3 regions of the Gracilibacillus sp. Marseille-QA3620 genome follow, and region 3 is predicted to be linked to each of the others. Evidence: riboswitches for the same ligand, from Rfam matches in the RefSeq annotation. Region 3 holds a riboswitch; each other region holds the start of a gene.
What was found. Region 3 has a riboswitch for thiamine pyrophosphate ahead of thiM (hydroxyethylthiazole kinase). Riboswitches for the same ligand answer to the same signal wherever they lie in the genome.
Positions count from the first base shown of each region.

Region 1: linked by a shared signal. The riboswitch ahead of tenA (thiaminase II) and the one ahead of thiM (hydroxyethylthiazole kinase) in region 3 are both predicted to bind thiamine pyrophosphate.
Region 2: linked by a shared signal. The riboswitch ahead of thiT (energy-coupled thiamine transporter ThiT) and the one ahead of thiM (hydroxyethylthiazole kinase) in region 3 are both predicted to bind thiamine pyrophosphate.

Region 1 is NZ_CM143102.1:1,725,371-1,736,248, reverse strand. It holds gene ACY8DX_RS08830 (hypothetical protein) at 1-107, opposite strand, end outside; gene ACY8DX_RS08825 (penicillin-binding transpeptidase domain-containing protein) at 304-2,319, opposite strand; gene ACY8DX_RS08820 (HAD family hydrolase) at 2,422-3,099, opposite strand; gene ACY8DX_RS08815 (5'-methylthioadenosine/adenosylhomocysteine nucleosidase) at 3,396-4,193, shown strand; TPP riboswitch at 4,369-4,457, shown strand; gene tenA (thiaminase II) at 4,589-5,263, shown strand; gene thiW (energy coupling factor transporter S component ThiW) at 5,312-5,815, shown strand; gene ACY8DX_RS08800 (hypothetical protein) at 6,282-6,449, shown strand; gene ACY8DX_RS08795 (alpha/beta hydrolase) at 6,789-7,520, shown strand; gene ACY8DX_RS08790 (GNAT family N-acetyltransferase) at 8,040-8,531, opposite strand; gene ACY8DX_RS08785 (S66 peptidase family protein) at 8,600-9,331, opposite strand; gene ACY8DX_RS08780 (hypothetical protein) at 9,332-9,508, opposite strand; gene ACY8DX_RS08775 (M23 family metallopeptidase) at 9,577-10,461, opposite strand; gene ACY8DX_RS08770 (GNAT family N-acetyltransferase) at 10,579-10,878, opposite strand, start outside.
Region 2 is NZ_CM143102.1:907,785-918,662, forward strand. It holds gene ACY8DX_RS04575 (Lmo0850 family protein) at 30-236, shown strand; gene ACY8DX_RS04580 (dicarboxylate/amino acid:cation symporter) at 513-1,754, shown strand; TPP riboswitch at 1,823-1,925, shown strand; gene thiT (energy-coupled thiamine transporter ThiT) at 2,036-2,617, shown strand; gene ACY8DX_RS04590 (nitroreductase family protein) at 2,670-3,287, opposite strand; gene ACY8DX_RS04595 (winged helix-turn-helix transcriptional regulator) at 3,417-3,761, shown strand; gene ACY8DX_RS04600 (helix-turn-helix domain-containing protein) at 4,253-4,711, shown strand; gene ACY8DX_RS04605 (universal stress protein) at 4,854-5,363, opposite strand; gene ACY8DX_RS04610 (hypothetical protein) at 5,581-5,757, shown strand; gene ACY8DX_RS04615 (transglycosylase domain-containing protein) at 5,890-7,908, shown strand; gene ACY8DX_RS04620 (nuclear transport factor 2 family protein) at 8,058-8,408, shown strand; gene ACY8DX_RS04625 (HPr family phosphocarrier protein) at 8,484-8,792, opposite strand; gene fumC (class II fumarate hydratase) at 9,072-10,460, shown strand; gene ACY8DX_RS04635 (alpha/beta-type small acid-soluble spore protein) at 10,552-10,761, opposite strand.
Region 3 is NZ_CM143102.1:2,827,926-2,838,803, reverse strand. It holds gene ACY8DX_RS14400 (NCS1 family transporter) at 1-1,272, shown strand, start outside; gene ACY8DX_RS14395 (hypothetical protein) at 1,293-1,535, shown strand; gene ACY8DX_RS14390 (Zn-dependent hydrolase) at 1,572-2,804, shown strand; gene ACY8DX_RS14385 (CoA-acylating methylmalonate-semialdehyde dehydrogenase) at 2,885-4,351, shown strand; gene ACY8DX_RS14380 (aspartate aminotransferase family protein) at 4,371-5,723, shown strand; gene ACY8DX_RS14375 (aspartate/glutamate racemase family protein) at 5,843-6,610, shown strand; TPP riboswitch at 6,659-6,759, shown strand; TPP riboswitch at 7,002-7,101, shown strand; gene thiM (hydroxyethylthiazole kinase) at 7,191-7,976, shown strand; gene thiD (bifunctional hydroxymethylpyrimidine kinase/phosphomethylpyrimidine kinase) at 7,973-8,797, shown strand; gene thiE (thiamine phosphate synthase) at 8,787-9,422, shown strand; gene ACY8DX_RS14355 (DUF2251 domain-containing protein) at 9,755-10,153, shown strand; gene ACY8DX_RS14350 (hypothetical protein) at 10,293-10,826, shown strand; gene ACY8DX_RS14345 (DUF2785 domain-containing protein) at 10,846-10,878, opposite strand, start outside.

The sequences.
Region 1 (10,878 bases), 1.1 Mb from region 3:
AAGACGATGGTTTTTCTATTGTCTTGCTTTTCTTCAGGCTTCATTAATTCATTCATTTGGATGACCCATATGGCCATCGTGATAAGGGCAAGAAATCCAATAGACAAAGCATGTACCTCCTTTTCCCCCTTTTGCAGGAAAGCTGCACTGCCTCAATTGTAACATTTTGTTATTTTCAGGTAAATCCTAGTTGAACGAATCTGCCTAGCTAGACCCAGTTATTCAAGTCAGCTCTATCTTCCGCTCTCCTATGCCTCCCATAAAAAAACACCAGCTATCCTGACAGCTGGTGTTTTATCTTATTCAATTCCGTCCTTCTGCTTCCCAGTTCTCGAATGTTTGCAGGACCATTTTCTGAACAGCCTTGCCTCCACCTTCATCTTGGACATTCTCCACTAGGATGGACATGACGGCGTTAGGATTATTTTGGTCATAGGCGACAAAGAGGCCATTTTCCTGTCCCTTTTCATCCTGACTTTTCTTTAATTCTGCTGTACCGGTCTTTCCTGCTAAAGCAAACTGATCCGACTTGGCTGCCGTTGCGGTTCCATCTGTGACGACCTTGCGCATATCCTTCTTCAGCAAAGCGGCATTGTCGCTTGAGGTGATGGATTCCTTCCAAACAGCTGCTTCTGTTGTCTCAAATAATCGCGGCTTCATAAGTGTACCATCTTGAACGATACCGCCATAAAGGGAAGCAAGATGAACAAGGCTCATGAGTACTTCTCCTTGGCCGTACCCGGTATCTGCGAGTAGCTTACTGCTCGTCAGTTTCCCATCATTGGAAATTTGAGAGGCCCTTATCGGGTATTCAAGCGGGAACTTTTCCTCTCCTACTCCCAAATCCTTCAAACCACTTATTAATTTATCTTCCCCAATGGCTAGAGCTGTCTGGGCGAAATAAATATTATCAGAGTACTGGAGAGCCGCTTCTAAATCAACAGGGCGCTTTGGATCGGTCACGCGCGTAATGGAAGCATTTCCCCACTCCTCTCCCTTGGACCATTTCAGCCCGGAGATATCGATTGTTTTATTCGGATCAAGTGTTCCAGCATTAAGGCCTATCATGGCAATGAGCGGCTTTATGGATGACCCTGGTGAGAAGGTCGCTGCAAAACGATTCAATAGAGGCTGCTTTGCATTTTCCTCTAGTTTCTTATAATTCTCGGCACTCATACCTAAGATGAAATCATTTGGGTCAAAGGATGGAGAGCTAACTAAGGCAAGTACATCTCCTGTTTCAGGCTGGACAGCTGAGAACGTACCGGCAACACCTTTCATATTCGTATAGGCTGTCTTCTGCAGGTCAGCATCAACCATTAATGTGACGCTTTGACCATCCTCAGGCTCTGTTTCTGCGATTACGGCCGGTTCTTCGCGGTCAATATAGATGGTATAGCCATCCTTGCCCCGGAGCTGCTCCTCCAATAATTCCTCGAGTCCACGCTTCCCAATGACACTGCTCGCTGAATATCCCTTATCCTTATGCTTCTCAAGCTCTTCGGCAGTGATTGTCCCAACATAACCGGTCAAATGGGCAGCACTTTCCTTATAAGGGTATTCACGAACGGCCGTTTCACTGAACTGAACTCCGTCAATTGCATTAAGCTGTTCGATTCGTTCCTTATCATCCTTGGCAATCTTTTGGATTGGCACAAATAGAGATGGTTCTACCCAGCTTTGATTTAATTGCTTATCAATGTATTCTGTCGTATTATCTAGAATTTTTGCAACTTCTGCCTTCTTCGTATCATCGAATTGCTCTGGTACGATTCCAACCTGCTGGGCAGTCCCGTTTATGGCAAGACCCTTTCCATTTCGGTCAAAAATTTCTCCCCTTTGCGCTTTCCTAGATTTAATGCCAATTTTCTCGTCCTTTTGTAAATCTGGTAAGATGAAGGTTGTATCCCAATTGATATACCAATTCTCTTCCTCATCACGTGTCTCTTTCTTTAATTCAACATCCTTATCAAACTCAATTTCTCCTGCAATGGAGTTCATTTTCACCTTTATCGGAAGTGTGACCTGTTCCTTGTCCTCACGATCCTGCTCCCCTTCAAATGCGGTCTCCACCTTTAAATCGGTTATGCCAAGATCACTGTAAACCTTTTCGTAACGGTCGATGAAGTCTTCACTTTTGTAGGATTCTTTTGTGGAAGCCGAAAGATAATCTGTATACATTTCTTCAAAGTCCTGCTTGTTCCACAATTTCACATAGTCATTCAGCCGGCTTTCTGGCTGAACAGAGTCATCGCTGCACCCGACTGATATGAATAGTAATATAAATAAAAAGCTTGCTAGAATACTTTTTTTGCCCAAAGATTCTGCCTCCTTCCAATCACTATCATTATTATAGCAAATGAGGCGTTATTAACCGACACAAAAAACTCCTTATCCATTTGGACAAGGAGTTTTTAAGCTTCAATGAATCTTTTTTTCTTTTTTAGCCTGCTGATGACCTTCGATATACTGACAAAAATCGGAGATAGAAGTGAACGTATAATCCGGTTCGGTTTTAAAATCAGATGTTTGAACCGTACTGAACCATTGGGCTGCCGCCGTCTTCACACCTGCAGCTGCTCCGGCAGCCATATCCGACTCGCTGTCACCGACGAATAAGACCTCTGAAGGCTTGTTTTGGAGAAGCTTCATACACTTCTCAACCCCCTCCTTATCCGGTTTCGGGTTCTTTACATCATCACCCGCAATGGTAACGTCGAAGTAATCATATATCCCTAATGCTTCAAGCGAAAAGGTTAGGGATCTTCTGCTCTTACCTGTTACAATCCCAAGATTGAGATCCATCTCCTTGAATTGCTCAAGCATCTCCTGGATTTTCTCCAGACCCTCAAATTCTCGGTCATGCCCTTTTTCATATTGCTCATAAAAATCCTCAATGGCTTGGTTCAGCTTATCCTTATGTTCTAGATGCTTTCTCAGCATCTCATCCTCAATCGGACCAAAATACTGTACGATGTCCTCATCCGTCATTTCTTTTCCGTCGTATTTCTTGAATACATATCGAAATGCATCAAATGCTGCCGGCAGGGTATCTGCAATCGTTCCATCAAAATCAAATAATATGGTTTTTAACTCCATCCCGCATCTTCCTCTCCTATATATCTCTATTCCTTTTATACCCAACCATGCTTCTTCCTAATACGGTTGATTGCTAAATAAACTTCGGGGCTTGATTAGTTTGATGGCACGAACCCAACGTTCGGATTTCAATCCCATTAAGATGTTATCCCCTTTATTTTTTAAACCAAAATGCCATATATACGAACAATAATAAAAAATTTTAAATAAACATATGTTTTATTTATTGACAAGTGTTTATATATAAATATAATGATAGTGTTGTATTATTTATTTCGGTATTGGAGGATTTATTTATGAAAAAAACATTGGCGGTCATCTTGTCTTCCTTTGTATTAATGGCAGGCTGCAGCGCGAACAATGAAGGAAATCAAGCAGAGGAAGTAAAGCCAATCGGCATTATCGGAGCCATGGATTCTGAGGTCACTAGCCTCCAATCGGAATTGGCAAATGCTGAAGTGAAGGAAATAGCGGGTCTCGAATTCCATACTGGAGAATTAAACGACCGAGATGTTGTTATCGTCAAATCAGGAGTTGGGAAAGTTAACGCTGCCCTTTGTGCCCAAATCTTGATTGATGAGTTTAATGTTGATACATTAATCAATACAGGTGTGGCAGGCGGATTATACAGCGAATTAGAGGTAGGAGATATCGTCGTATCCAATCAAGCGGTACAGCATGATATGGATATCACCGCTTTCGGCCATGAGAAAGGATATATTTCTGATATGTCTGAGGATGGAAAGGCAACCTATTTCCAAACAGATAAAGAGCTTGCAGAAAAAACTCAAGCTATCGCTAATGAGGTTATGGAGGATAACAAGGCCTATATCGGCACAATCGCTTCAGGTGACATATTTGTAAGCGACCAAGCCTTGAAGGAAGAATTGATTGAGTCTTTTGATGCGTATGCAGCTGAAATGGAAGGAGCGGCCATTGCTCATGTAGCAAGTGTTAATCAGATTCCTGTAACTATTATCCGCGCCATTTCTGACCTTGCCAACGGCGAAGCAGATGTCACATACGAGGAATTCGAAAAGAAAGCGGCTGAGAATTCCGCCGAGATTGTTCGTAATCTTGTAAAAGGACTATAAAAGTTTAAAACGATGAAGCCGCCTGCTGGATATACCAGAGGTGGTTTTTCGTTTCCCTATAACACTCTCGTTTTTTCCTAATAATGGTTGTTTCCATCCAATAATATGTTAAGCTATAAGAAATAAGGTTAGATGTTTGAGAGAAGATATTTCTCTCCTGTTCTGCCTTCATATTCGCACTTACTAGGGGCGCCAATCGGCTGAGATGAACCCTTTGAACCTGATCTAGTTAATACTAGCGGAGGGAAGTAGGAATGATTTCGACGACTACTATTTCGATCGTTATTAGCCACTTCCCGTATAGGGAGGTGGTTTTTATTTTGTTTATTTCTGTTGCTATTCACTAGCTGCTTTGCCGAAGAGAATCAGCTCTATCTATTAAAGGAGGATATGAAATGACGACATTCACGGAAAGACTGTATCAAAATGTACAACCGATTTGGGAACGAAATCATCGTCATCCATTCGTGCAAGGATTAGGGAAAGGTACTTTAGAGAAGGAGAAGTTCGTTCATTATTTAAAACAGGATTATGTGTATTTAATCGATTATGCAAAATTATTTGCCATCGGTGCCATCAAAGCGCACAACCTGAAAACGATGAATACGTTCGCTGCTATCTTACATGACACTTTGCATGTCGAAATGGAATTGCATCGGCAATATGCAGAAAGCTTCGGAATCAGCCGGCATGAGCTGGAGTCAACCAAAGCAACCCCCACTAATGTAGCGTATACAAGCTATATGCTGAATATCGCTCAAAATGGCAGCTTAGCTGATGTAGTCGCCTGCTTATTACCATGTGCCTGGGATTATTGGGAAATCGGAAAATTACTCAGAAAACAATATGGAGACGAGCTCACCTCCAACCCTTATGCCAATTGGATTGAAACCTATGACTCTATCGAGTTTGCTGAAGGTACGAAATCGCTCATTCAACTGATGGATGAACTGGCAGAAGGAAAACCGGAGCGTGAACTAGCTAAGCTTGAGGAATATTTTCAGGTAACATCCAAATATGAATATTTGTTTTGGGAAATGAATGACAAACAGCTGGATTGGCCCATTTAAGCGTCGAAATCAAGCTAATTCATAGACAGATAGGAGAGTGAAACCTTAATGTCCACGATTACCAAATTGACCATGACCGCTTTACTAACGGCGATCACAACTATAACAAGCAGCCTGATTTACATCCCTATCGGCTTTGCCAAGATCTTTCCCATACAGCATCTCGTTAATTTACTTTCAGCTGTCCTTCTTGGCCCAGCCTATGCGGTTATGCAGGCATTCCTTTCTTCCACAATCAGAAATATCACAGGAACAGGCAGCGTGTTTGCCTATCCAGGCAGCATGATTGGCGCCTTCTTAGCCGCTATTCTTTACAGCAAAACAAAGAAAATCGGGCTCGCAGCCACAGGAGAAGTAATCGGCACAGGACTTCTAGGAGCCATGGCGACCTACCCCATTGCCGTTCTTTTCTTTGGAAAAGAAGCAACATTATTTGGACTCATCCCTGCCTTCACCATCAGTTCCGTCACAGGAGCAGTCATGGGATATGGATTATTGAAGATCTTGATCAGGAACCGAGTTTTACTGCCAAATGAACAAAAGATAAGATAAATAAACAGCCCAATCAGGGTATAGAAGCTCAGTTTCCATCATTTACAATTATCCCCTTTACTGATGTTATAATTTACTCATACTCTATTTCTTAAGGGGGATAATAGAGCTTTTTATCAGCATCAGCAAAAGCTTTTCTACAATTCGGTGCGATTTCAGTCGTCATTATTCTAGTCCTTATCCTAGGAGGATTCTATCTATTTAAGAGTTTTCAAAAGGGGAAAAGTGGCGTATAAGTTCTTTTAGAACATAGCCAAAACCTTCTTCCACAGTGATTCTCAATTGCCCCCGTGTTTACTGCTGCAGAGCAATATAGTTTACTAATCACATACAGAAAAATTGTCCCCCCAGAATAATGAACAATCTTGAAAAAGTCATCTGAAGAAGGATTTCGGAAGAGAAATCTTGATGTTATCGCTTTTTGGGGATATTATTAAGGAAATTCATTTAAGGAGAACCTTATCATATGTCTAAAAAAGTAAGTCTTCAAGAAGCCATTAAACAAAAGCTTGCGGCTAAGAACCAGGTCAGCCAGACTGGCAGCCATTCAACGGGTCCTGTCAAAAAGACGAAGGAATTGCAAAGCCAACTGACAAAAAAACCAAACAACCAGCGGAAACGCATGGGTGTTTAACGTTTAGGGTAACGATACCGGATAATTCTTATCTGATGACAGTTTGAATAACCAATGAACTGCTCCCTGATAAGCAGACAGCTTAATAAAAAGGATATGCCGTGTTTAAGCGGCGATGAGATGACTCCGGCCTGCTTGCCGGAGTCATCTTCTTTTTAGTTGCATGATTGATTAGCATTTTTGACGTGCAATCAATAAACAGGCATATACAGCTAAAATGTACGTACGTTATAGTGATAGCCTGTATTGCTGGTATGGAATGAATTTACACAAAGCGAATGAATTGTATATGCTAAAATTGTATTTGCACACTATATATGAAAGAGAAGAGAACCTTTTATGAAAAAATTTATGATTAGTTTAGGTGTCCTATTGATGATTGTTGTACTCGGTATGACAGGCTTTTATATTTGGTCACAACAAACATACGATGCATCTGAAGAGCTTACTTCCTATGTAAATGTAAATGATATTAAGACTGAAAATAACTGGCTAGTAGTTGAGCCAAAAGCTCAACCAAAAGGCGGTATTATTCTATACCCTGGAGCAAAGGTAGAACCTGAAGCATATAGCTACTATGCTCAAGGTCTGGCAGACAATGATTACTTAGTCATCGTCCCTAAGGTTACCTTGAACTTTGCTCTTTTAGATATAAACCAAGCAGATGTCATAATGGATGAGTTCAGTGACATTACAAACTGGTATATAGGCGGGCATTCACTTGGCGGAGTAGCTGCTGCAACTTATGCATACGACAATCTTAAAGATATCCAAGGCTTAATCCTATTGGCTTCCTATCCGAGCAATTCCAGTGATTTTTCCGAAACAGACCTGCCTACCCTATCCCTCTATGCCGAGTTTGATGGATTAACAACAACTGAAAAAATCAATGATACGAAACATTTACTTTCCTCTGAAGCAACCCTCTATGAAGTCAAAGGAGGAAACCATGCCCAATTTGGAATGTATGGATCACAAAAAGGTGATGGTACAGCGACCATATCCAATAAAGAACAGCAGGATGAAATAATGAAAGAAACCTTAACGTGGTTAAAAATTTCCCAAGGATAAGTGCCAGTGTCACTTATTCATATTTGGGGCTGGGACAAAACAAAATAAATGATCCTCAAAAACGAATGATAGTCATTTATTATTCCTATTCAATAGCAGTTGGAAATACGAGTCCGTTCCATTCCGCGAAATGCACTCGCTTTCCGCGGGGAGGAAGCTGTGCCTCCTCGGCGCCTACGCCTGCGGGGGTCTCATCCTTTCCCCTACTTCCCGCTGGAGTGAGTGCATTTCGCTCTATTTCACTAGTCACTAATAGTAGAAAGCAACAATTAAAGACCCGAATAATTAGACGATAGAATTCATTCATTTATCGTCTAATTATTCGGGTTTATCATTGGCTGAAATACCTATGTCCCAGCCTCAATTTTATTTATCTTTTATGAGGTGCCCTACTCACCCCATACAAAGATGAATCAATGCGTATTACTTCGATCTTAATATGAGTCAGCACTAGGAATAGACCTCGAATAATTCCGATTCACTCACACTTCAGTCGTACCTCTCATTATTCTAAGCTGCTTATCCCCCGTAATTTAATTCTTTTAGATACCAGGCGTCCATCGTATTATGCTCTGAGCCATCCAGCGGTTTATCAAGCTGTCGGAACCCATATTTGACATAAAGGAGATTTGCCACCTGGAGTTTCTTCATTGTTTCTAAGTAACAATATGTATAATGTTCCTCAGCAAAGTTGAGAGCTATATTCATCAGCATTCTCGACAGGCCCTGACCTTGAGCAACGGGTGCTATATACAGCTTTTGCAATTCACATACATCCCGCTCCAATCCAAATGGTGCAATCCCGACTCCGCCAACTGCTTCATCCTGTTCATTTACGATAACCCAATACCTTGCATGAGGTTGTTGTTCCTTATAGAATTGAGCTAGATTTCCAAGCTGTGGATCATAATAAGCGGTTCCTGGAATATTTAAATCAAATGATTCCAAGGAACGTTTAATGATCTGTTCCATTCGTTCATTGTCCTTCTCTTGTATTTCACGAATCTGCATACAAACATCCTCCAGTAGACACTATTCTATCGCTGTTCTTAATCTTCGCCTCAAACGACCATTAGATTTTACTTCACACCTGACTCGATCACCAATCGAGGCGGAGAAGTTGTAAGTTTTGCATTAGCTCCGAGCGGCACCGCATAATTAGGTTGGCAATGACCGATGTGAAAATTCTCAACAACAGGGAAAGAGGCAGTAGCAAAGAAATCTTTAAGCACTTTTTTAGTTTTCGCCGATTCCTCCGGCTCTGTTTGAAAAGAACCAATAACGACACCTTCGACACCATCAAATACCCCTGCATGCTCAAGGTGAGTAAGCATTAAATTTATCTTAAACGCTGGTTCCCCAACATCCTCAATTAACAGGATCGCACCGTCTGTATTCACCTGATAAGGCGTGCCTAACCCATTGGTAAGCAATGTTAGATTTCCTCCTGCCAACCGCCCTTCACCTGTACCGCAGGCGATGCTGTTTAGAGGTGAGTGGACAGCATCATACGTCATCGGTTCTCCCGTGAATAAAGAGGAAAAGGAGGAAACCGTTTCGCTTGTTCTTTGCTCGTCATTCAGGTCGGATGCCACCATCGGTCCGTGAAAAGTAACCAAATCACTGAACGTTTGAATGGCATTTAACAGATACGTAATATCACTGTATCCACAGAATATTTTAGGATTTCTCTGTATCTTTGCATAATCCAGCATAGGAGCGAGTCTCGCTGTCCCGAATCCTCCATTCGCACAAAAAATCCCGCGAATAGCAGGATCGAAAAATGCCTCATGCAAATCAGCAAGCCTCATTTAATCCAAAGCGGAAAAATCCTCCTCCATTTCAAGGACATGTCGACCCAAAACTGCTTCAAGCCCCATTTCTTCTAGTACATGTATTCCTTGTATCAACTGCTCTTTATCTGGTAATCCAGCTGGTGCAATAATCGCTACTCGATCACCTGCTTTTAGGGCGTCTGGCTTTATCATCGAATTTCATCTCTTTTCAGCTGCAATATTTTTTAGGCAAAACACTAGATATGGACAAAAGCTGTTCGTTAATGAGCGTGAATAAAATCACCTTGAATGGGTTCTTTTCCGTTTTCAAATAGAATGCGGATGGATTGCCCTTTCAAATAATCAGCTGCATTCATCACTTGAAAATGCAAGTGAGCTTCAGTAGAATTGCCAGAGTTCCCACAGTAACCGATAACTTGTCCTTTCTTTACTCGTTCTCCTTCTTTCACAAGGATTGAATGATTTTTCAGGTGAGCCATCATACTATATTCGGAGTTGGAATGTTCCATGATAATACAATTTCCCTCAGGGATATCAGGATTCATTTCCCCTGGTACATTATCCTCGATTCCATCCGTCACCTTTACGACAACGCCATCAGCAGGCGCCATTATTTCCTTGTTAAACGCATAGAAGCGTTCATTTTTCTCCCTAGAATCTCTATAGGATTTTCCATCCTTCAAAATAAGTAAATCATATGCGTATCTTTGAGCTTCATAAACATAATGATAATTGACAAACTGATTCGTACCACCCCAGAAAACAAACCATTCACCTTGGATTGGCATCCTATATTCGTTTTTTGTATACCTGCAATCACTTTCCGGGAAGGCAGCAAAAGGAGCGAGATGAATACCATAAATAGTATCATCGCCTCCAAAAGACACACTTATGGCCTTGTTCCTCGTGTCATCAAGCCAAACATATTGCTTAATGTCCTCCATTAAATTCGTTATCATTTCTAATGTATACTTTTGGACCCCAGCATTAAATTCTTTTCCATATTCAATGAATTGTTGTAAGGATATAACATTCTTAAACTCGTCCGTAAACTGATGATAGAGAATAGAATATTTTCCGTTCAGGAAAGCTTCTCCGAATTCCTCTGGTGAAATTTTCGTTGCCTCTGTTTGATTTTCCTCCACACTAAATCCCTCCAATTCTTATTAAACTACCTAATAACCGCTTCTCTTAACACAACTGAATGTCTGGTATTGGGTAGCCTTCAATACATGCTGCCCTATATGTATGTCTTTTCGTCATTAGTGAGATTGTTTCCAATCCTCAGCCAAAAGCCCATAGATTATTTGGTCATCGTAATGGTCATATAACCATTCTGCCTGCCTTATCTGCCCTTCTTCTTTAAAGTCGAATTTCTCTGGCAATGCCCTGCTTCGTTCATTTCCAGCAGCAATATATACCTCGAGCCTATTTAGCTTCATAAGTTCAAATCCGTAACGAATAATTGCGCTGAATGCCCTTGACATAATCCCTTTTCCTTGAAAATCCCTTCCTATCCAATAGCCTATTTCTCCTATTCTATTCGTCCTATCAACCTCATT
Region 2 (10,878 bases), 1.9 Mb from region 3:
CGATGTTTCGCTGCATTATTTTCGGGTAAATGAAATACTGGTTAGCAAAAAATCAGAAGGTGGAGAATGTGAGAATGGATATCGTATCTAAATTTAAGATACAGGGCGTAAAGATTGAAAAAACAAAATCCCGTAATGAAATCTTCTCTAGCTTAGTATGTTCTGAGTCAACATTCAGCGAATTGTTACAGAACCCATATTCTTTAAAGAAACAAGTAGAAGTGAAGAGTCATTAATGTAAAACATACAAGCTATGTTTTTAAATAAGGTGATAACCTAAGGCGCTCCTGTTGAAGCGTCTTTTTTGTGTCTACATAAAGTGAATTGATTGATGCGTGTAATTCTTACCATTGTTGTTTCTTAAAAACTTGTCTATTATTATATTAGAAAAGTAATTGTTGATATCTAAAAAGATTGAATATTTCTTTTCTATTATCCTCGTTTGAGGAATTTTTTATGGCTTGCAATAGTTAGGGAAACAATCGTTTGCTTGAATTTAGAGGAGGTCATCAATGAAGCTTACCATAAGAATTATTATAGGTTTAATTACAGGTGTATTGGTTGGTTTAGGTCTGAATCAATTTTCCTCTGAACTATTTGGCATCTTTGATATGTATATCTTCGATCCAATTGGTTCATTATTTATTAATGCAATCACGATGCTTGTCGTGCCGATTGTATTGATATCCATCACATTAGGAACTGCTGGACTCGGCGATCCGAAAAAGCTCGGACGCATTGGCGGGAAAACCATGCTGTATTTCTTGGCTACGACTGCTTTTGCTATCACCATCGGATTAGGTCTTGCCTTGCTTATCAAGCCGGGTGCGAGCGCTCATGTTAACTTATCTGCTGCTGAATATACGGCAAGTCAAGCCCCCTCAGTAATTGAAACTCTCATCAATATCATTCCTAAAAACCCAATCCAAGCCATGGCTGAAGGAAATATGCTTCAAGTAATTGTTATGTCTATATTCTTCGGTATTGGAATTAGTGCACTTGGTTCTAAAACAAAAGGTCTGGTCCATTTATTGGAGCAGGGTCAAGAAGTGCTGGTTTACCTTGTTAACTTCATCATGAAGACGGCACCATATGCGACATTTGCCTTGGTAGCAACAGCTGTAGGAAGCCAAGGGGTGTCTGCTATTAAGAGTATGGGCCTATACATGGTGGTTGTTATCCTAGCGTTAATCATCCATACCGTATTTGTATATGGAGGAGCGATTGCCGTTCTTGGCCGCCGAAATCCAATTGATTTCTTTAAGAACTTTGCTCCTGCAATGGCTGTAGGATTTAGTACATCTTCAAGCAGTGCTTCGCTTCCTGTAGCGATGGATACTGCCCAAAGAGCCTTAAATGTTCCGAAAAATATCTCAAGCTTTGTTCAGCCGCTTGGTGCTACCATAAATATGGACGGAACAGGAATCCTTCAAGGAGTCGCTGTAGTCTTTATTGCCCAAACGTACGGAGTTGATTTAACGACACCTCAGCTGATTTCCGTTATTTTTACGGCTGTTTTGGCAAGCGTTGGTTCAGCAGGCGTACCAGGCGCAGGGTTGATCTTGCTTGCGATGGTGCTTGAGCAAGTTGGGTTGCCGGTTGAAGGGATTGGCCTGATTCTCGGAATTGACCGCTTGCTTGATATGGCAAGAACAGCTGTAAATATCACAGGGGACGCTTCCTGTGCGGTTATTATTGCTGAATCAGAGAAAAAACGTGAAGTAAACCAAGAAGCAAACGAAATGATTGCATAAGAAACAGATGTATACTTTCCTTGCTATTGGAAAGCCATTCTAGTAACATGAAAGTACATGAATATAGATTATTCCACAAGGGGAGCCTGTGAGGCTGAGAGTGAATGTTCGAATTCTGACCCTTCGAACCTGTTAGTTAATTCTAGCGTAGGAATGTGGCGGATAAATGCGATTGTGTAAAGCAATGTGTGCCATTTTTTGACGCACATTGCTTTTTTGCATTTTTTTAGCCCGCTTTCTCGAGAGACTTCGGTACTCCTCCAAAAAGAAAGGGGAAAAAGATGAGAAACAACCGGTTATTGTATTTGGTAGAGGTGGCTATTTTTGCAGCATTGGCATTTGTATTTGATTTTCTGGGGAATATTATGTCGCTTAGTTTATGGGCACAAGGGGGCAGTATTTCTATTGCGATGGTGCCAATCTTTCTTATGGCAATCCGCTGGGGTGTAAAAGGCGGTGTTGTGACAGGGCTGCTATTAGGCTTACTGCAAATCGTATCAGGAACAGCTTATATATTGACGCCTGTACAAGGGTTTCTTGACTATATCGTCGCCTTTTCGGCGGTTGGTCTGGCAGGCATCCTGTTCAGTCAGATTCAAACAGACAATGGAAAGAATCGAAAGAGGAATATGATGTTTGTTGTTGGGGGTATTCTCCTTGGAAGCTCTTTGCGGTTTCTTGCTCACTTTATTGCGGGAGTCGTATTCTTTGGGTCTGGCGCGGCAGATGGTCAGTCTGTTATCGTGTTTTCTTTGCTTTATAATTTATCCTATTTGCTGCCGAGCGTGATTGTTTCTGGAGGAGTCATTCTTCTACTTTCATCTTCGGCTCCGCAATTAGTCTTAAAGAAGCCGGCCCATTAATGTATGATAGAATAGAAAAAAGCCGCCCCACTTGTAGTTGGGCGGCTTTTTGTTAGTCGATATATGTTGTCAATGTTTCAATAGGCAGGCGTGTTGTATTGAATGCCGGTGCTGCAGCTTTACCAATAGCAATCAGGGTGATTGGGAAATGATTGTCAGGCAAGTCAAAGCGCTTAGCAAAAGCAGCTTTGTCGAAACCGCCCATTGTGATAGTATCGTAGCCGCGTTCCTTAGCAAGCAGCATGAATTGCATGGCAATGGAGCCAGCATCATAGGCTGCAATTTGCATTAATGCTTCCTTCGGCATGGATGGGTATGCGTTCAATGTTTGTTTAATCGTACGATCAGCAATGCTTTGGTCCATATAACCCTTCTCAACATTAAGGCTGTATATTTTTTCGACGTTCTTATATGCTTCAATATCACCTATAACAGCAACGATAGCAGAGGAGTCTTCAATCTGTGCCTGATTGAAGCCAAGTGCTCTTATTTCTTTTTGAAGCTCTTTATTGTGGATGACGATAAAGCGCCATGGCTGCAAATTGCTAGAAGATGGAGCCTCGGATGCCAGACTTAATAGTTCCAGAATTTCCTCTTTATCCATCTTGAATTCCGAATTATAGCTTCGGACAGATTTACGCTGTTTGATTAGTTCTTCTAAATGTGACATAGATACTCTCCTTGTAAACTTACTTAAAGTTAGTTTCTTAATAATGATAACTTACCAAAAGTAAGTTAATGTGTCAACGTAAAGTATTCATGTTATGATAATAAGAGCACAAGGTTGGAGGCGAATGATATGCCAGGAGCACTAGATAAAGGCCAGAAGTGCCATATATGCAGTGATTTTCATCAAACAATTGAATTCATCGGACGGAAATGGATGGGAATCATTATCTACTCTTTGCTGGATGGCCCGAAACGATATCATGAACTCACTGGAATGATTGAAGGAATTTCCGACAGAGTTCTGACAGAAAGATTGAATGAATTAGTAAAAGAAGAATTAGTGAAGAAAAGCTATTTGGATGGTTCCTTGAAGAAGGTTCAGTATGAATTGACCCCGAGCGGCGAAGCATTGAAAGATGTGATTGTATCAATTCGTAAATGGGTTGAATATAAAAACCAACTGGAGAAGAAATGAGGAAGTAATGTCGGAGAATCACCCCTTAAAAGGGAGGCTCTCCGGCTTTTTCTATGCAGGTGAAAAAGGATGGATATTGCATCATCAATGATCTTCCTGCTCATTATCTGGGGCGATCATATTCGATGTAATTGCTGGTAACCTCATCTTTGGGTATGCGGGCATATGTCTAATAAAGCATGCCAAAAAGTCCTTAAAAGGCAAGTTTGCTATAAAGCCTCTTGCAAGATAACTTCGTCAGGCAATATACGACATGAAAGAGACAGGTGAAAATCATAAAAAAAATCAGCATGGAAGACGATAAATCTACTGACAGCCTTGTCAGTAGGTTTTTTTTTCGGATTCAAGGGAATAAAAAAATTAGTAAATATATACAAATTAATATCAAATTTCCATTTATTTCTATTATAATAGTCTTAGTGGTTCAGTTATTGTAAAATATTCCATAAACATAGTTTGGTACCATAACATTAAAAGAGAAGAGGGATGGCATGACGAAGGATGAGATAATTCGTTTAATATCAGAACGCATGAGATTAATCCGTGTTGAGGTTGATTATACACAAGATAAGATGGCAGAGATTATTGGAATTTCAAAAAAGACCCTTGTGCAGATAGAGAAGGAAAGGAACGAAGCAAGTTGGACAACCGTCGTTGCTGTTGTATCGCTTTTCCGTGAAACCTTGACTGTACAGACGCTATTTGGCGGGGATCCGCTTGAAGTCATAGAAACTGTGTCGAGAGAACAGATAGATTACCGAAAAGAAAAGATGCTTGGCGGGAAAATGTGGTGGAATGATATCATCTCTGAAAAGGGATATACACTCCAGCAAAACATGATCAGTCAGCATTATCGAATTTTGGATGATGACCGGTATCGTATTTTTAGTTCATTGGATGAGGATGTATCCCAGCAGAAGTTTAAGGAGCTGGTCAATCGAGTAGGATAAGCATCAACACCTAAGTGTTTTTCTTTTTTCTTTACCGACAAATGGAATCCCAGTTATCTTTAGCTGAGGATTTTTTGTCGTTGAAGGGACCATGCTTATGAAAAGAAACCTGCCAGGCATGTAGGCTGGCAGGTTTCTGCGGTTATTTCGCCACCAAGACAGGGCAGTTGGCATTTTTGATGATTTTTTCCGACACGCTGCCAAGGAAGAAGCTCCTTAACTTAGAACTGCTGCTATTTCCGACAATAATAAGGTTTGCACTTTCTTTCTCAGCATATTTCAAGATGGCATCATCTGTCGAACCTTCCAAAACGACGAAATGAGAATTGATTATGGAATCATTGACGATCCCTCTGACATAACCTTCAATCTCTTCAAGGCGCGAATCTGCCTCATAAGGGCTGTTGATATCTTGGTCAGGCATGTCTATAGGCTGACCTTGTGTATGGTCTACATATAAAGGGGCTGCACCAGAGAGGGGGGCAGCGCCGACAGCGCCTACTGGATAGTTCTGCGAATCTTCAGTTTTATTATAGACATAGATGATAGATAATAATGAATTTTCCTTGTCCTTGCATAAGCTCATTCCCATAGATAAGGCTTTCCTGCTTGAATCGGAGCCATCAAATGCAACCAGAACATGATTAAACATGGCGATCATTCCCTTCTATTGATTCCTATACTTAGTCCTTTATCCTTTATCCTAAATGTTCATTTCAAAAACATTTTTTAAGAGACATTTTTTGACGAAATAGCCCTTCCATATTCGTGTAAAAATAAAAAATACGTGTTTTTTGAATTAATATGACAAAAGGCCAATGGAATAGCAGAACGGTATGGTTTATAATGGAAAGAAAGAGGTGATGGGGATGTCAACTAATAATAGGATGCCATCGGAAGTGCACCCGATTATTCGGAAATGTTTAACCCATCTAGACATACTCGGAGCGGATGATAAGCTTAAGCAGATTGTTTACATGTACATGGAATCCCTTCATCAGGATGTGGATTCGACTGAACAATGCCCGAAAGAGCAGGCGGAATAAATAGAGAATAACGGACATAATAATAGAAGCTCACTGAAACAACTGGATACCAGTTGTTTTTATTTTTGTGTATAAATTGTAGAATTGGGGTAGAAAGATAGAAAATTTACACCCTAACTGCAAGGAGGAAGTATGTCTCAAATAAAAAAAATACTGCATAAGCTTGGAAATATCATCGACCATTCCAAGTTATTTCATATTCTCCTGCTGGGTATATCCTCATTCACATTAATTGGTTTACTGTATCTGACGTATATCCTGCATGAGGAAGTCGATTTGTCCAAGCTGGATACAGAACTGATGAAACCAACGATTATTTATGATGAAGCAAACGAAGAGGCGAGTAAGATCACCGCCAATAAAATGGAGGGTGTGGCGATAGAGGAAATACCGGAACATGTCATTAATGCAGTTCTTTCGATAGAGGATCATCGTTTCTATGAGCATAGTGGAATTGATGTGAAAGGCATTATCAGAGCTGCATTCGAAAATCTCACCGCCGGAGGCGTTGTACAAGGCGGAAGCACCATTACGCAGCAGCTAGCCAAAAACACCATTCTCACACCGGAGAAGACATATGAAAGAAAAATCAAGGAAGTCGTTATTGCCAGTCAAATAGAGCATCAATACACGAAAGACGAGATTCTTGAAATGTATTTGAACCAAATCTATTTTGGACACGGTGCATGGGGAATTCAAAATGCCAGCCGAGTCTATTTCGGCAAAAATGTCGAGGATATGACGGTCGCAGAAGCAGCTATGCTGGCTGGATTGATTCATTCACCATCTGCCCTTGACCCATATAAGAATTTTGATTCAGCCAAGAAGAGACAGCAGGTTGTCCTTGTGCAAATGAAGACGTTTGGAAAGATTGATAAGACAGGCTATGAAGAAGCACTTAATGATGATATTCAGTTGAAAGAGCTGAGCGATCCGCTCAAAGGGAAATATCCATATTATGTGGACCAGGTTATTTATGAAGCCGTCCATAAATATGGACTTGAGCAGGACGACATCCTGATGGGCGGATATAAGATATACACTGAGCTAGACCCGAATATGCAGGAGACGGTAGAAAAGGTTTATGAAGAGGAGAACCTTTTCACAAAGGGCTCCAATCCAGATGAAGAGCCAGAAAGTGCAGCCGTTCTTGTGGATCCGAATGATGGAGGGGTTAGAGCCTTGGTTGGCGGCCGCTCTGATCATATCTTTCTCGGCTATAATCGGGCGACTCGGTTGAAAGCACAGCCAGGGTCAACCATGAAGCCGCTTGCTGTATATACGCCTGCCCTAGAGGAGGGCTATGGAATAAAGGATATACTCCCTGATGAGAAGACCGAATTCGCCGGCGGTTATTCCCCGAAAAACAGTAATAATCAATATGAGGGGAAGGTTCCTATGTTTGAGGCTGTCTATAAGTCGAAGAATGTACCGGCTGTATGGCTTCTGAACGAAATAGGAATTCAAAACGGGATGGATGCTGTTGAACGATTTGGCATCAATCTAGGGGATGGAAACCGCGAGCTTGGACTTGCGCTTGGAGGAGGCGGAGTTGCCGTATCACCGCTTGATATGGCTCAAGCCTACTCGGCTCTAGCTAATGGCGGTATTATGCATGAGGCTCACCTGATTAAGAAGATTGTTAATAAAAGCGGAGAAACGGTTGCTTCGTTTGAAGATAAGGAAACAAAGGTGACGACTGAAAAAGTCGCTAAGAATATGACGACTATGCTCAAGGGAGTAGTCGATCATGAAGAAGGGACCGGCCGGTACGCCAAGGTCGATGGTTGGGATATAGCAGGTAAAACAGGCTCCACCCAAGTAGTAGGAGCGGCTGCTGAAAATGCGATTAAGGACCAATGGTTTGTTGGCTACTCCCCTAATCTGGTGGGAGCTGTTTGGTCAGGCTATGACAAAACAACCTCAGAACAATATTTAGTTCGTGACAGCACAAAGGGTTCGACTGTCATCTTCCAAAAAATCATGAGCGCTGCATTGCCAAATGTCGAGAATGAAAAATTTGGCGTTCCATCTGTTTATGAGCTCGAAGAAGAGGTTGAGAAGAAGTCCTTAAGGGAGCTGTGGGAAGAGCAAAAGAAAAAAATCAATGACAGCTTTACGGAATGGATTGAGAGATGGAGAGGTCATTGATAGGGAAAGAAAAATAAGAGGCATTTTAAAATGCCTCTTTTCTCTATCTTCAGGCTGGTTTCGCCTATCCATTATCTTTTGTGAAGAAGAAAAAGAGGTAGCTCGTTCAATATTGACGAATATATGTTGATAGATAGGAGGGAACTGAAATGAATCCAATGCGTATTCTGCATATAAAGGAGTTAGAAGAAAGTCATCTAAAACCAGAAATTCGCCGCTCTAAAGAAGAAATGGACTGGATTCTGGCCGAGGAATATAGAGAAATTGGCAGTTCGGGGAGAATATTCGATAAAGAAGATTGCTTGAGCAGGGAGCTTTCTCAGGATGATTTGTCCCTTGAGCAATTTGAATACCGGCAGCTGGCTCCTGATGTTGTCTTAACGACTTACCTCCTTAGGAATAAGACAACAAACCGTCATACGTTAAGAAGCTCCCTTTGGAAGCGGATAGAGGCGAGGTGGCAGCTATATTTCCATCAAGGAACCGTTACTGGGGAATGAAGCATAACAGCAAATTAGCACAAGAAAACGGATGGATGGAATGACCCAACCGTTTTCTTGTGCTAATTAGATTGATTAAATAAAGGATGCCTTTGAAAACTCTATATAATTCGTTTTCCCTGATATACATACTTCTTTAATTCGGTTAATGGCTGATTGAACGTCTGGTCCATCAACATGAATGCTTACCTTAGAGCCTTTTCGTAAAGTCAGGAAGAATGCAGTTAATGCAGGGATATTAGTCATATTAATAACTTGTCGTCCGCGGACAATTTTGATGGAGCCGCTGTAGGATTTTGCATAATCTGCGATGCACATCAATTGTTTTAATGTAATGGGATCATTAATTGGAAGTATAGAAGAAACGCTTTCTATCTGTTTCATTTCTTTCACCTTTCCTTTTTCTTTTATTTTTGTGTTTAATCATATGTACCCGATAAAAATGAGGTAAAAACTGGTTCGTGTGGAATGAAATAGTTTTGTAATAAAACTATAAAGTTGTAAAAATACTCTTTTTCATTTGAATATTGCCAAATTAGCTAAGGCACTTCTATAATATTATTTGTATTTTTTGAATTTTAAGCGCTATCATTTGACCATTTGCTTCCAGAGAGAGTATGTTTTTACTAGAAAGATTTTTAAGGGTGATAGGAGGATTTTAACGTGGAATATCGGATTGAGAAAGACACCATGGGGGAAGTGAAAGTCCCGGCAAGTAGTTTCTGGGGTGCACAAACAGAAAGAAGCCGCAATAATTTCAAAATTGGTGAGGAAATCATGCCCCTTGAGATTGTTCGTTCCTTCGCACAATTAAAGAAGGCAGCTGCTCACACAAATTATGAGCTCGGCAATCTTTCGGAGAACAAGAAGAATGCCATCTCCAAAGTATGTGATGACATTATTGCTGGTCAATTAGACGAGCATTTCCCATTAAAGGTTTGGCAGACTGGAAGCGGTACGCAAAGTAATATGAATGTAAATGAAGTGGTCGCCTTCAAAGGCAATGAATGGCTCCGCTCTCAGGATATTGAGGAAGTCTTGCATCCGAATGATGACGTCAATATGTCACAAAGCTCCAATGACACCTATCCAACGGCCTTGCATGTTGCTGCCTATTCCATCATTCAAGAGAGAGTGCTTCCTGAGGTAGCTGAATTCAAGAAAGTCCTTCTAGAAAAGGAAGAGGAATTCAAAGACATTGTGAAGATTGGCAGAACGCATCTTCAAGATGCGACACCATTAACACTTGGCCAGGAAATAAGCGGCTGGAGATATATGATTGAACGTTCTGAGCAAATGATTGAGGAAAGTGCCATTAAGCTTCTTTCTTTAGCAATCGGCGGTACGGCAGTAGGAACAGGTATCAATGCTCATGTTGATTTTGGAGAAAGAACAGCTGCTTATCTTGCTGAGCAAACAGGCTATGGGTTCACCTCTTCACCAAATAAATTCCATGCGCTGACAAGCCACGATGAAATCGTATATGCCCATGGTGCTATCAAGGCACTTGCAATGGATGCCATGAAAATTGCGAATGATATTCGCTGGCTGGCGAGCGGTCCGCGAAGCGGCATCGGGGAAATCACGATCCCGGCAAATGAACCAGGAAGCTCTATCATGCCTGGTAAGGTCAATCCAACCCAAAGTGAGGCATTGACAATGGTTGCTGTACAAGTATTCGGCAACGATTCGGCAATTGGATTTGCAGCGAGCCAAGGGAATTTTGAACTGAATGTATTCAAACCCGTGATTGCCTATAACTTCCTTCAATCCTCCAGATTAATGGCTGATTCACTGGAATCCTTCCGTGTGAACTGTTTGGTTGGTCTTGAAGCGAATGTAGAAAGCATTGCGAAGAACGTTGAATCCTCACTTATGCTTGTGACAGCCTTGAATCCGCATATCGGTTATGAAAAAGCAGCTGCTATTGCCAAGCTTGCCTTTAAGGATAATAGCACATTGAAGGAAGCAGCTTTAAAACTTGAGTATTTAACTGAAGAAGAGTTCGACCAATGGGTTAATCCAAGCGATATGGTCAAACAAAAAGGTTAAGAGGCATACATAGCCTCTTTAAGAAACATTCAGAACCCCCTTCCGAATCATTCGGAAGGGGGTTTTTAGCCATAAATATTCAGTTGGTTAATTATTTTTGACCGCTGATTTGCTGTTCACCCATGCGGACAAGGCGTTTTGTGATTTCTCCGCCTACAGAACCATTTGCGCGGGAAGTTGTTTCTGCTCCCAGGTTCACTCCAAATTCGCTGGAGATTTCATATTTCATTTGGTCAATTGCTTGAGCTGCTCCTGGAGTAAGCAATTGATTAGAGGAATTGCCTGAACTATTTTGTGCCATGATAAATATCCTCCTTAAAAATAATATGGTTTGGTTGGGTCAGCCGGAATTGAACCGGCTTGATAACAGAGGATAACGTGTGTCACCCCTGTTTGCCCCTTATATGGCTTGACCCAA
Region 3 (10,878 bases):
GCCATTGGGATTTTAATGACAATCATTGGGGATATTGGCGTTGAACATGGACTGTCTTTTCCTGTTTATATGAGAGCACCCTTTGGGACCATCGGAACGCATATCCCATCTATTGTCCGGGGGATAACGGCTTCTTGCTGGTTCGGGATTAACACGTATTTTGGCTCAACAGCCATCAATGCTGTGCTGAACCTTTTGTTTGGCTTTGATAACTGGATTCTTTGCTTTCTGTTATTCACGGTCTTCCAGTTGGTCAATACCGCAATGGGAATCAAATCAATTGAACGGTTTGCGGATCTTGCTGCCCCAATTATTATCCTTATCTCCTGCTGGATGTATATTACGCTTGCTGATAAGGCGGCTAGTGCCGGCAAGGATATTTGGTCATGGGTGGAAAGCCCGGCTGCCGGGGGCTCCGCCTTTACGGCCTTCATGATTGTCGTTATGGCCAATATGGGCTTCTGGGCGACTCTCGCTGCTGATATGCCATCATTGTCCAGGTTTTTTAAAGCCCCAAGACATGAACGCAGCTGGTTTAAGCGCAATAAGACGCAGCTTCTCGGAAGTATTGTCGTGATGCCAATCTTTAATACACTCATGATTGTCATAGGGGCCGTATCTTACATGGCTGTTGGTACGTCAGATCCGATTATTGCCTTGCAGGAATCAGCGGGCGGCATCGTACTTGGTGTCCTTTTGTTGATGATTGTGCTGGCGCAGTGGTCGACTAATACATCGGCAAATGTTATTCCGGCCGCAACAATCTTCTCTAATGTCGGCGGACCAAAAGTGCCTTTTTGGGTAGGCGTTATTATTGCCGGTATGATTGGGATTGTGGCACAGCCATGGAGCCTGTTTGAAGTGTTGAACTCTGCCTTGCTCATCATCGGTGGAATCCTGACCGCCATTGTCGGTATCCTGTTTGCCGATTATTATTTGCTTCGCAAGAGACGTGTCCATGTCACGGACCTCTATGAATTAGAAGGTCAATTTAAGTATTGGAAAGGAATCAATTTTGCCGGGTTCATTGCCTGGATTATCGGCGGAGGCATTGCAAACGTGCTTTCGGCCTATTCCTCGCTTGTCGGGTTTGCCTGCGGGGCCTTCCTTTATTATGTACTCGCTAAATATTGGTGGTTCAAGATGTATCCGCAAGCGGAAATTGAAGATCCGAGTGATGAGAAGTTTCTTGGAATTACAGCCGGAAGGGATTGGGAAATCAGTGAAGCTGACCCTGATCCGCCCCTGGGGGCAAAAGCAGTTCCGGAGTAAGCATGATGGGAGGATTATACATGTCAGATTATGCAAAGTATGTAGAGGAACGCAAACGAATTGATTCATTTCTTGCACAGGGCTTCACGATTCAGCGGGTAACGGAAAACCTGGACGGGGCATATGTGGAATTTACAAAACGAGAAGATGCCGGAGGAGCATATGAAAAGCATATACTCCATATCATCACCCCGGATGCAAGGAAATATTTCTCCGTCAAGATGATGGAGAATCAAGCGAAAACCAGCACAGTTCAGAATTAAGTCTTAGTCATTTTCATAAAGGAGCGTGGCGCTAGAGTGGAAGGACAAAAACTATTAATCAATGGAAAGAGATTAAAAGAGACATTGGAGAAATTCGCGGAATTCGGCAAGACGGAGAACAATGGCGTCACCCGCTTATCTCTGTCAGAGGAGGACCGTCTGGCCCGCCATTACTTGCGGAATTGCTGCGAAAAGCTTGGGTTAACGGTTACATATGATGACCTCGGAAATATGTACGCAACCCTTGAAGGGACAGAAGGAGGACCGCCAATAGTAATGGGTTCTCATCTGGATTCTGTCAAAAGGGGCGGCCGATTTGATGGAGTGCTTGGTGTGGCGGCGGGGCTTGAGGTTGTGAGGACCCTTGTAGAAAATGATATAAAACCGCGCTATCCAATCACCATTGTCAATTTCACGAATGAAGAAGGAGCCCGATTCGAGCCGTCTATGATGGCCTCAGGTATCCTGTCAGGAAAATTTGATAAAGAGATTATGTTTGAAAAGAAGGATGTGAATGGAACGACTTTTGGCGAAGCATTAAAGGCAATTGGCTATGACGGGGATGAAAAAGAGCGTTTGAAGGAGGGCAGAGCTTTCCTGGAACTGCATATTGAACAAGGCCCTATCTTGGAGCAGGAATCAATCTCCGTTGGCATTGTCGGCTGTGTTGTCGGCATGGTCTGTTATGAATGGACGATTAAGGGAGAGGCTGATCATGCCGGAACAACTCCTATGACCATGCGGAAGGATGCCTTGTTTACTGCTAATGATATCATCACTGCTATCAGGGAGCAGCTCGGAAATCTCGATGCCGAACTCGTCTATACGATGGGCAGAATGACTGTTCACCCGAATATTCATACTGTCATTCCGGATTCCGTTATCTTCTCTTTAGAGGCCAGACATAAAGATCCAGCCGTAATGGCGAAGGTAGAAGACATCATAAGAAATGTAGGAAAAAGCTTTGACCAGCAAGATTGTCAGGTTGGAATTAAAAAGCTATGGGGCCGGGACACTGTCATGTTTGATGAGCAGTTATGTGGGACGCTTGAAAAAGCGGCTCAAACTCTCGGAATCTCTTCCAAGCAGATGGTGAGCGGAGCCGGACATGATGCCCAGTTCATCGCCTCTTATATCCCAACGGCCATGGTGTTCGTACCCAGTGAAAACGGCAAGAGCCATACCGAGGTTGAACGGACATCCTGGGAGGAATGTGAAAACGGGGTAAATGTCCTGCTTGAAGCGGTTATGGAGCTGCAATCCATTTAATGAACGCAGTGCCGGACAAATAAATGTATGTATAAATCCGGGTAGAAATTTACGGAAAAAGAGAGACTAGGAGGGAGCACATGTCAATGATTAAAGAGGAAACACTCGTGTTGAAGAATTATATAAATGGGGAATGGGTCGACCCGAGCGGAGCGAATTCCATTGATGTACCGAATCCAGCAACAGGTGAAGTTCTGGCAAAGGTGCCAATCTCAACGGCAGAGGATGTCGATAAGGCCGTGGCTGCGGCAAAGGAAGCCTTTAAGGAGTGGCGTTATGTTCCCGTGCCAAAGCGGGCGAGGATTCTTTATAAATTTCATTATCTATTGACGGAGCACCATGAGGAACTCGCGAGATTGGTTGTTTCTGAGAATGGGAAGGCTTACAAGGAAGCATACGGGGAGGTTCAAAGAGGGATTGAGTGTGTTGAGTTTGCCGCTGGTGCGCCAACCTTAATGATGGGAGAAACATTATCCTCAATTGCTGAAGAGATCGACTCTGAGATGTTCCGTTATCCGCATGGGGTCGTTGGCGGAATCGCGCCTTTCAACTTCCCGATGATGGTTCCGCTCTGGATGTTCCCGCTCGCTATTGCATGCGGAAATACATTTATCTTAAAGCCGTCTGAACGAACGCCTATGCTTGCGAATCGTCTCGCAGAGCTGTTCACAGAGGCAGGTGCGCCGAAGGGCGTGCTGAATGTCGTACATGGGGCTCATGATGTTGTAAATGGTCTTCTCGACCATGAGGATGTCAAGGCTATTTCATTCGTCGGGTCGCAGCCGGTCGCCAAATATGTCTACAGCCGCGCAGCAGCAAATGGTAAACGGGTGCAGGCTTTATCCGGTGCGAAAAACCATCATATTGTCATGCCCGATGCTGATATAAAAAAGGCTGCCGGAAATATTATCAGCTCAGCATTCGGAAGCGCTGGCCAGCGCTGTATGGCCTGCAGTGCGGTTGTCGTGGTTGGTGAAGGACAAGACTTTGTCAAGGAGCTGAAAAAGCAGGCAGATGAATTGGTCGTTGGAAACGGATTGGAGGAGGATGTCCTCTTAACACCAGTAATCCGGGAATCACAAAAGGAGAAATTACTCAGCTATATTGATAAAGGTCTGGAAGAGGGCGCTAAATTAATCCGGGATGGCAGGGAAGGGACAGATGAGCTGAAGGAAGGATATTTCATGGGACCGACCATCTTTGACCATGTGAAGCCGGAGATGACAATTGCCAAGGAAGAAATGTTCGGACCTGTCCTAAGTCTGCTCAGGGCGGAATCACTTGATGAAGGACTGGAGTTCATTCGGAAATCACGTTATGGGAATGGAGCAACTATTTATACGAAGGATGCCAGGGCTGTTAGGCAATTCCGGGAAGAGGCAGATGCAGGCATGCTTGGCATTAATGTCGGTGTTCCGGCGACAATGGCCTTTTTCCCTTTCTCCGGCTGGAAGGATTCTTTTTATGGAGATCTCCATGTAAATGGGAAGGACGGCGTCAATTTCTATACACGCAAGAAAATGATCACTTCACGGTTTGACTATTAAGCGGACAGGGGGATGAATCATGACGGAAGTGAAGGAAGAGACAGGATTGCTGGCTAAGGATGCGGAATATGTATGGCATTCGATGAAGCCGTATAGTCCGGATTCTACCGTGATTGCCGACAAGGCAAAGGGCTGCTGGGTGACGGATGCTGATGGAAACCGGCTGCTCGATGCAATGGCAGGCCTTTGGTGTGTCAATATTGGATATGGCCGGGAGGAATTGGCGGAAGCAGCCTATGAGCAATTGAAACGCCTGGCTTATTTTCCGCTCAGCCAAAGCCATGCACCGGCAATTGTACTGGCGGAGAAGTTAAACGAGATGCTTGGCGGTGATTATGTCGTTTTCTTCTCTAACAGTGGATCGGAGGCGAACGAGGCAGCCTTCAAGATTGCTAGGCAATATCATCAGCAAAAGGGAGAACATGGGCGCTACAAATTCATCTCCCGCTACCGTTCCTACCATGGCAACTCCATGGGCGCTCTGGCTGCAACCGGGCAGGCTCAGCGCAAATATAAATATGAACCGCTTGCCCCGGGCTTTATTCACGTAGCTCCGCCCGATACGTACCGTTCACCAGAAATAGCGGACACCAAGCCGCAGGAACTTCAATCCGTACAGGAAATGGACCGAGTTATGACATGGGAGCTCGGGGAAACAATCGCCGGTGTTATCATGGAGCCAATCATCACTGGAGGCGGGGTCATTATGCCGCCTGACGGTTATATGGCAGGCGTCAAGGAAGTCTGTGAGAAGCATGGGGCCTTGCTAATTGTCGATGAAGTAATCTGCGGCTTCGGCAGGACAGGAGAACCATTTGGCTTCATGAACTATGGGGTGAAGCCGGACATCATCACAATGGCGAAGGGAATCACGAGCGCTTATCTGCCTTTATCAGCGACAGCTGTTCGAAAGGAAATCTATGAAGCCTTCAAGGGAACGGATGAATATGATTATTTCAGACACGTCAATACATTCGGCGGAAATCCAGCCGCCTGTGCGCTGGCGCTAAAGAATCTTGAAATCATGGAACAGGAGGGCATGTACGACCGCTCGAAAAAGCTAGGAAAACAATTAAGGGAAGACCTCGCAGGAGCAATCGGCGAACATCCTAATGTCGGCAGTATCCGCGGCAAAGGTCTTCTCATCGGAATCGAACTTGTAAAAGATAAGGAAACGAAAGAACCACTCGACATTAAGCATGTCAATCAAATTATTGCCGGATGCAAGAAAAAAGGTGTGTTGATTGGGAAGAATGGAGCAACGGTTGCGGGGTTCAATAATGTATTAACCTTGGCGCCGCCGCTTTGTGTGAGTGAAGAGGAGCTTGGGTTGATCGTGAGGGTGATTTCGGAGGAAATCGCCAACATATAGAATGGTTTAGTCACTTAAGAGCCCGCATATGAGGGTTCTTTTTTTTAGGTTTAACTGATGCTGTATAAATGAACTCCTCCGTCAGAAACTAACTCTGTCACGAAAGGGGAGAATATCTCATGAAATACGGTTATATCGGCCCAGGCATGCATTCAGGGCAGATTGAGCAGAAAAAAGGGCGCTATGTAACGGGTTTTGCTGTCGGCATCCTCTATTCCGATGGAAACAATTATCCCGTCATTCCCGGTAATGTCGCCAACTACTCAAGCTATCCGTTTCCCGTCCACTATAAATTAGTTCCTTGCTGTACAGGAAAGCGACTCTTAAATGGGGATTCTTCATTAGAGAAGAGGATTATCGAGGCTGCAATGCAGCTGCAGAGTGAAGGGGCAAAGGTGATTTCTAGCGCTTGCGGCTTCTTCGGAAATTTTCAGGCTCAAACTGCAAGTGCCCTCAATATCCCTGTCTTCTTATCCAGTTTGGTCCAGTTGAATATGATTCAGATAGGGCTGAAGCCAGGACAAAAGATTGGTATTTTAACTGCTTATGAAAAGGGATTGACCGATGCACTTTTAAAAAGCTGCGGGATTACAGATGAATCCAACCTTATTATCGGAGATCTTAGCAAGGGAGCTGAGTTTTCTTCCATTTCAAATGGTGCTGGTGCATTCCATAACGATCGGCTTCGTAATGAAGTTGTCAGCAAGGCAACTGAAATGACAGAAAAACATCCGGAAATTGGAGCCATTCTTCTGGAATGCAGCGATCTTCCTCCCTGTGCCTATGCCATTCAACAAGCCGTGCAGCTGCCAGTATTTGATTTCATGACACTTATCCGGTGGGCGCATGATGCTAATAGTCAGAGTCCTTATTATGGATTTATTTGAATGTAATCTTGAAAAAATTAGGAACATTTGTTAAGGTTAAACCAATCAAATCATTTGCAGGGGGACTCTTTTAGAGTTGAGAAGGTAGAACCTGACCCTTAGAACCTGACTTAGTTAACACTAGCGTAGGGAGCATCGTATAATATTTTTTGTATACTATAGCTCTCCATTTGTTTTGGAGAGCTTTTAACTTTATTCAGCTTTTTATGGCAAATTCAATGCAAGTTGAAAGAAGGCTTCAGGGACGAGTGCAAACTCCTGCTGAATAAAGTTAAAGCCTCCGGCGGATGGCAGAAAAGTTGAGAGGAAGGTTTTCGGGCGGAGCTCGAACAACTTTTCGCCGCAATAACTCCGAGGAGTTATTGGGATGTTTCCTAAAACTAAATAAATCATTTGATTGCGGGGGGACTCTTTTAGAGTTGAGAAGGTTAAAACCTGACCCTTAGAACCTGTTAGTTAATACTGGCGTAGGGAGCAATGATCATCAGGCGTATACTGATGCTTAAGCCCTTTTATTCTTGCTAGTGAGATAGAAGGGCTTTTTTCTTTCTTGCGTCCATCAAAAAATGGAGGAGAGAAGATGAACGATTTATCTGGAGGAACAAATGTATTCACCCAAGTACGTGAGAGGAATCCACTCATTCATTGCATCACGAATTATGTGGCAGCTAATCTGCAGGCAAATGGCCTGCTGGCAATTGGGGCGTCACCTGTGATGGCGGATGGCCCTGATGAGGTGGAGGAGATCATTAAGGCGGCATCGGCCCTTTCCATCAATATCGGGACACTCAATCCACAGATGAGGATGGCAATGCTGAAGGCGGGCAGGGCCGCTAATGTGCGACAAATCCCAGTATTGCTCGATCCTGTCGCGGTCGGGGCTGCTTTGTATCGGAAGGACACCGTTCGAGAGCTGCTTGATGAAGTTCATGTAGATGCGATTCGCTGCAATATTGGTGAGCTCGCAGCACTTTCTGGAGCTGCATGGGAGCAGAAGGGTGTGGACAGCGGCACGGGGACGATTGACCTTGAGGAGGAGGCCAAGAAGATTGCCTTGAAATATGAGTGCCTCGTGATTGTGACGGGGGAACGGGATTATCTAACGGATGGGGTGGAAGGACGCTGGATTAGCGGCGGACATCCGATTATCACGCAGGTTACGGGCAGCGGCTGTTTGCTCAGCTCGGTTTGTACTGCGCTATTAGCTGTCCATACAGAAAATCGATTAGATAGAATTGCAGAAGGATTGTCTCTTTATAAGCGGGCGAGTGAGGAAGCGTATCAGCAAAGCTCAACTCCTGCATCCTTTCAAGCGGCCTTTCTAGATCAATTATTTATCCAAGCGAATGGGAGGGTGGAAGCATGAATGTGGTGATGACGATTGCCGGGTCAGATTCCGGCGGAGGAGCAGGCATACAGGCTGACTTGAAGACCTTTCAGGAGCTGGGTGTCTTTGGAACATCTGTGGTGACGGCCTTAACGGCTCAAAATACGATGGGTGTTCATGATATATTTGCCACGACCTCAGCATTTGTCCGGTCTCAGGCAGAGGCTGTGTTCTCTGACTTTCCTGTCCAGGCTGCTAAAACAGGAATGCTCGCTTCAAGTGAGATTATTCGTGAAACAGCGGAGATTCTCAGAATGCAAGATTTGCAGCTTGTCGTTGACCCTGTCATGGTTGCCAAGGGCGGCGAGCAGCTGCTTGGAATGGAGGCTGTCCGTGACCTAAGGGAGCATTTGATTCCGCTTAGTACGGTTATTACGCCGAATATACCGGAAGCAGAGGTACTGACGGGAATGAAAATCCACAATGGGAATCAAATCGCAAAAGCGGCTGAGCATTTGCTTGAGCTTGGGGCGAACTGTGTTGTCATGAAGGGCGGTCATGTTGATGACCCGGATTTTGCAACGGACGCCGTGTACTTTGAGAACGGTCATTCGTTTAAAATGACAACCAAGCGTGTCCGAACTCGGCATACCCATGGGACAGGCTGTACCTTTTCTGCAGCCATTACAGCCTTCTTAGGACAGGGATGGACGGTGGAAGAGTCTATCGTAGCAGCAAAGCAATTTATCCAGCTGGCAATTGAGCAGGAGCTTGGGCTCGGAAGCGGAAGTGGACCGACGAATCATTTTGCTTATAGAAAAAGTAAGGAGAAATGTGAGGTGGAAATCATTGAAGCGTGAACAGCTGCAGGTTTATTTTGTGATGGGGTCAGTTAATGTCAAGGAAGCAAACCCTCTTGAAGTTTTAGAGCAAGCCTTAAAGGGCGGAATCACCATGTTCCAATTCAGGGAAAAGGGCAAGCGTGCAAGAACGGGAATAGAATACGAGAGATTGGCTCATGAATGTCATCGTTTATGCAAGCAGTATCAAGTACCGTTTATTGTCAATGATGATGTCAATTTGGCGCTTGAGCTGGATGCAGATGGTGTTCATATCGGGCAGGAGGACGGAAGGGTAGATGAAGTCCGCGCTCGGATTGGCTCGAAGTGGCTCGGGGTATCTGTCCACTCGAAAGAAGAAGCGGCGATCGCCTATCGCGCGAAAGCTGATTATGTCGGGATTGGTCCAGTCTTTGGAACCAAGTCGAAGGAGAATGCGCCTCCTCCTGCTGGGACTGCCTTGATTGCAGAAACGAAAATCCTATATCCAGATTTGCCAATTGTCGCAATTGGCGGTGTGACAGGGGAAAACGCTCATATTCCGCGCAGTGCTGGTGCCGATGGAGTGGCGTTGATTTCGTGGATATGCGAGAGTGACCATATTGAGGAAGATATTAAAAGACTGAAGGAATTATCCGTATTGTAGAGAAATAATAAACGGACAGGTTTGAGACTAACGGTTTCGGTTTTCGAGTACAAAGACATAATTCGCATACAAATTAGCAGTCCTATTCACAACTGAATTGGGCTGCGTCTTTTTGTTGATATATCAGTGTTTACTGTGCAATTAAGGATGTTTTACCTCACGAATCCCCCCTTTATGGTAAGGTGACAGAAGTTATTGTCAGTGTACATGTTCTAAAGCTAACTACTATGCAATTTGGCGTACTATAAATGATAATAAGGTTTCTGGATATTTATGTTAAAATTAAAAAGTGAGCTTGTTTAAAGCTATATTGTTTTTTGGGGGAGAGTCTAATGAGTAATCAAGAAGAAAGTTTTGTTATTGATGGGGTATCTCCCGACGGTAAGTGGCTGTGTGTATTTGAGGATGACGGAGAGACTGGATACTTATATTTTTGCCCATTGTCTTCTGACGGGGAAATGGTAGGTATTGCTGATGCCCTTTGGATTTATAATCAAATATCTCCTTCAATTTTTGAATGTGAAAAAGTAGATATTATTTGGTCTGAGGACTCTATGAAATCTATCCTGATTGTAGATGGAGAGTGTTGGGGAATATTTGATTTATTGTCAAAACGAAAACTAAATGCACCAAGGCACAATAATATAATAGTCTCGATTTCATTAAAGATTTGGGAAGAGGGAATACCATCAAATTTAGGCGAACCTCTCAATTTCAACGTACAGAATTAATAAAGTCACCTTAAAAAAATGCTTGAAGATAAGATGCTCCAAGCATTTTTTATGTTGATTCACTTACAAAATTGCCTGCTTTTCTTCAAAACAGAACCCGTTAGTTTGAGACCTGGCCGTTTTCTTTTATGTATGAGCAATGATAAAAAGAATGGGTGAAATCATGAATATTAAGCCATTTCCGATAGATTTTACAGCTGGAATAACACCGTTTTTTCAAGTAGATGATTCAAAAAGAATCCGTTTTTCGATGTCAGATTTTCAGCAAAATCCAGGGACCTTAAAGCAGGTTTTTTACCATATGTTTGATAGTGACGAAAACCTTGCTTGTCTCTTCATCTCCGGCTATGAAACGGCAGATGGCATTCGTAGAGAAAGATTAGGGCTAGGAAAGATAGTTACTATCACGAACTGGAAAAACCATAAGGGATGGAATGATGACTTGGATGCCTATATCATTTATACGCAGGTGAATAGCCTGAGGGTATCGGAAATCTATCGATATTTCTTGAAGCTTATGCGAGGACATATGCCCCTCTATATTTGTTTTTATAATGAAGAGTACTTAGTATACGTGAATAATGATGTGCTCGATATCCTATCAGCTGAATCAAAAATCACCCTTCTGAAAAAACGATTTGACGAGCTATATGACAAATTTCATGCACAGTAATGATTCTTTTTGAAGTTTATTAGAGAGAAGCTAAGCAGCTTTCAATTTCCTT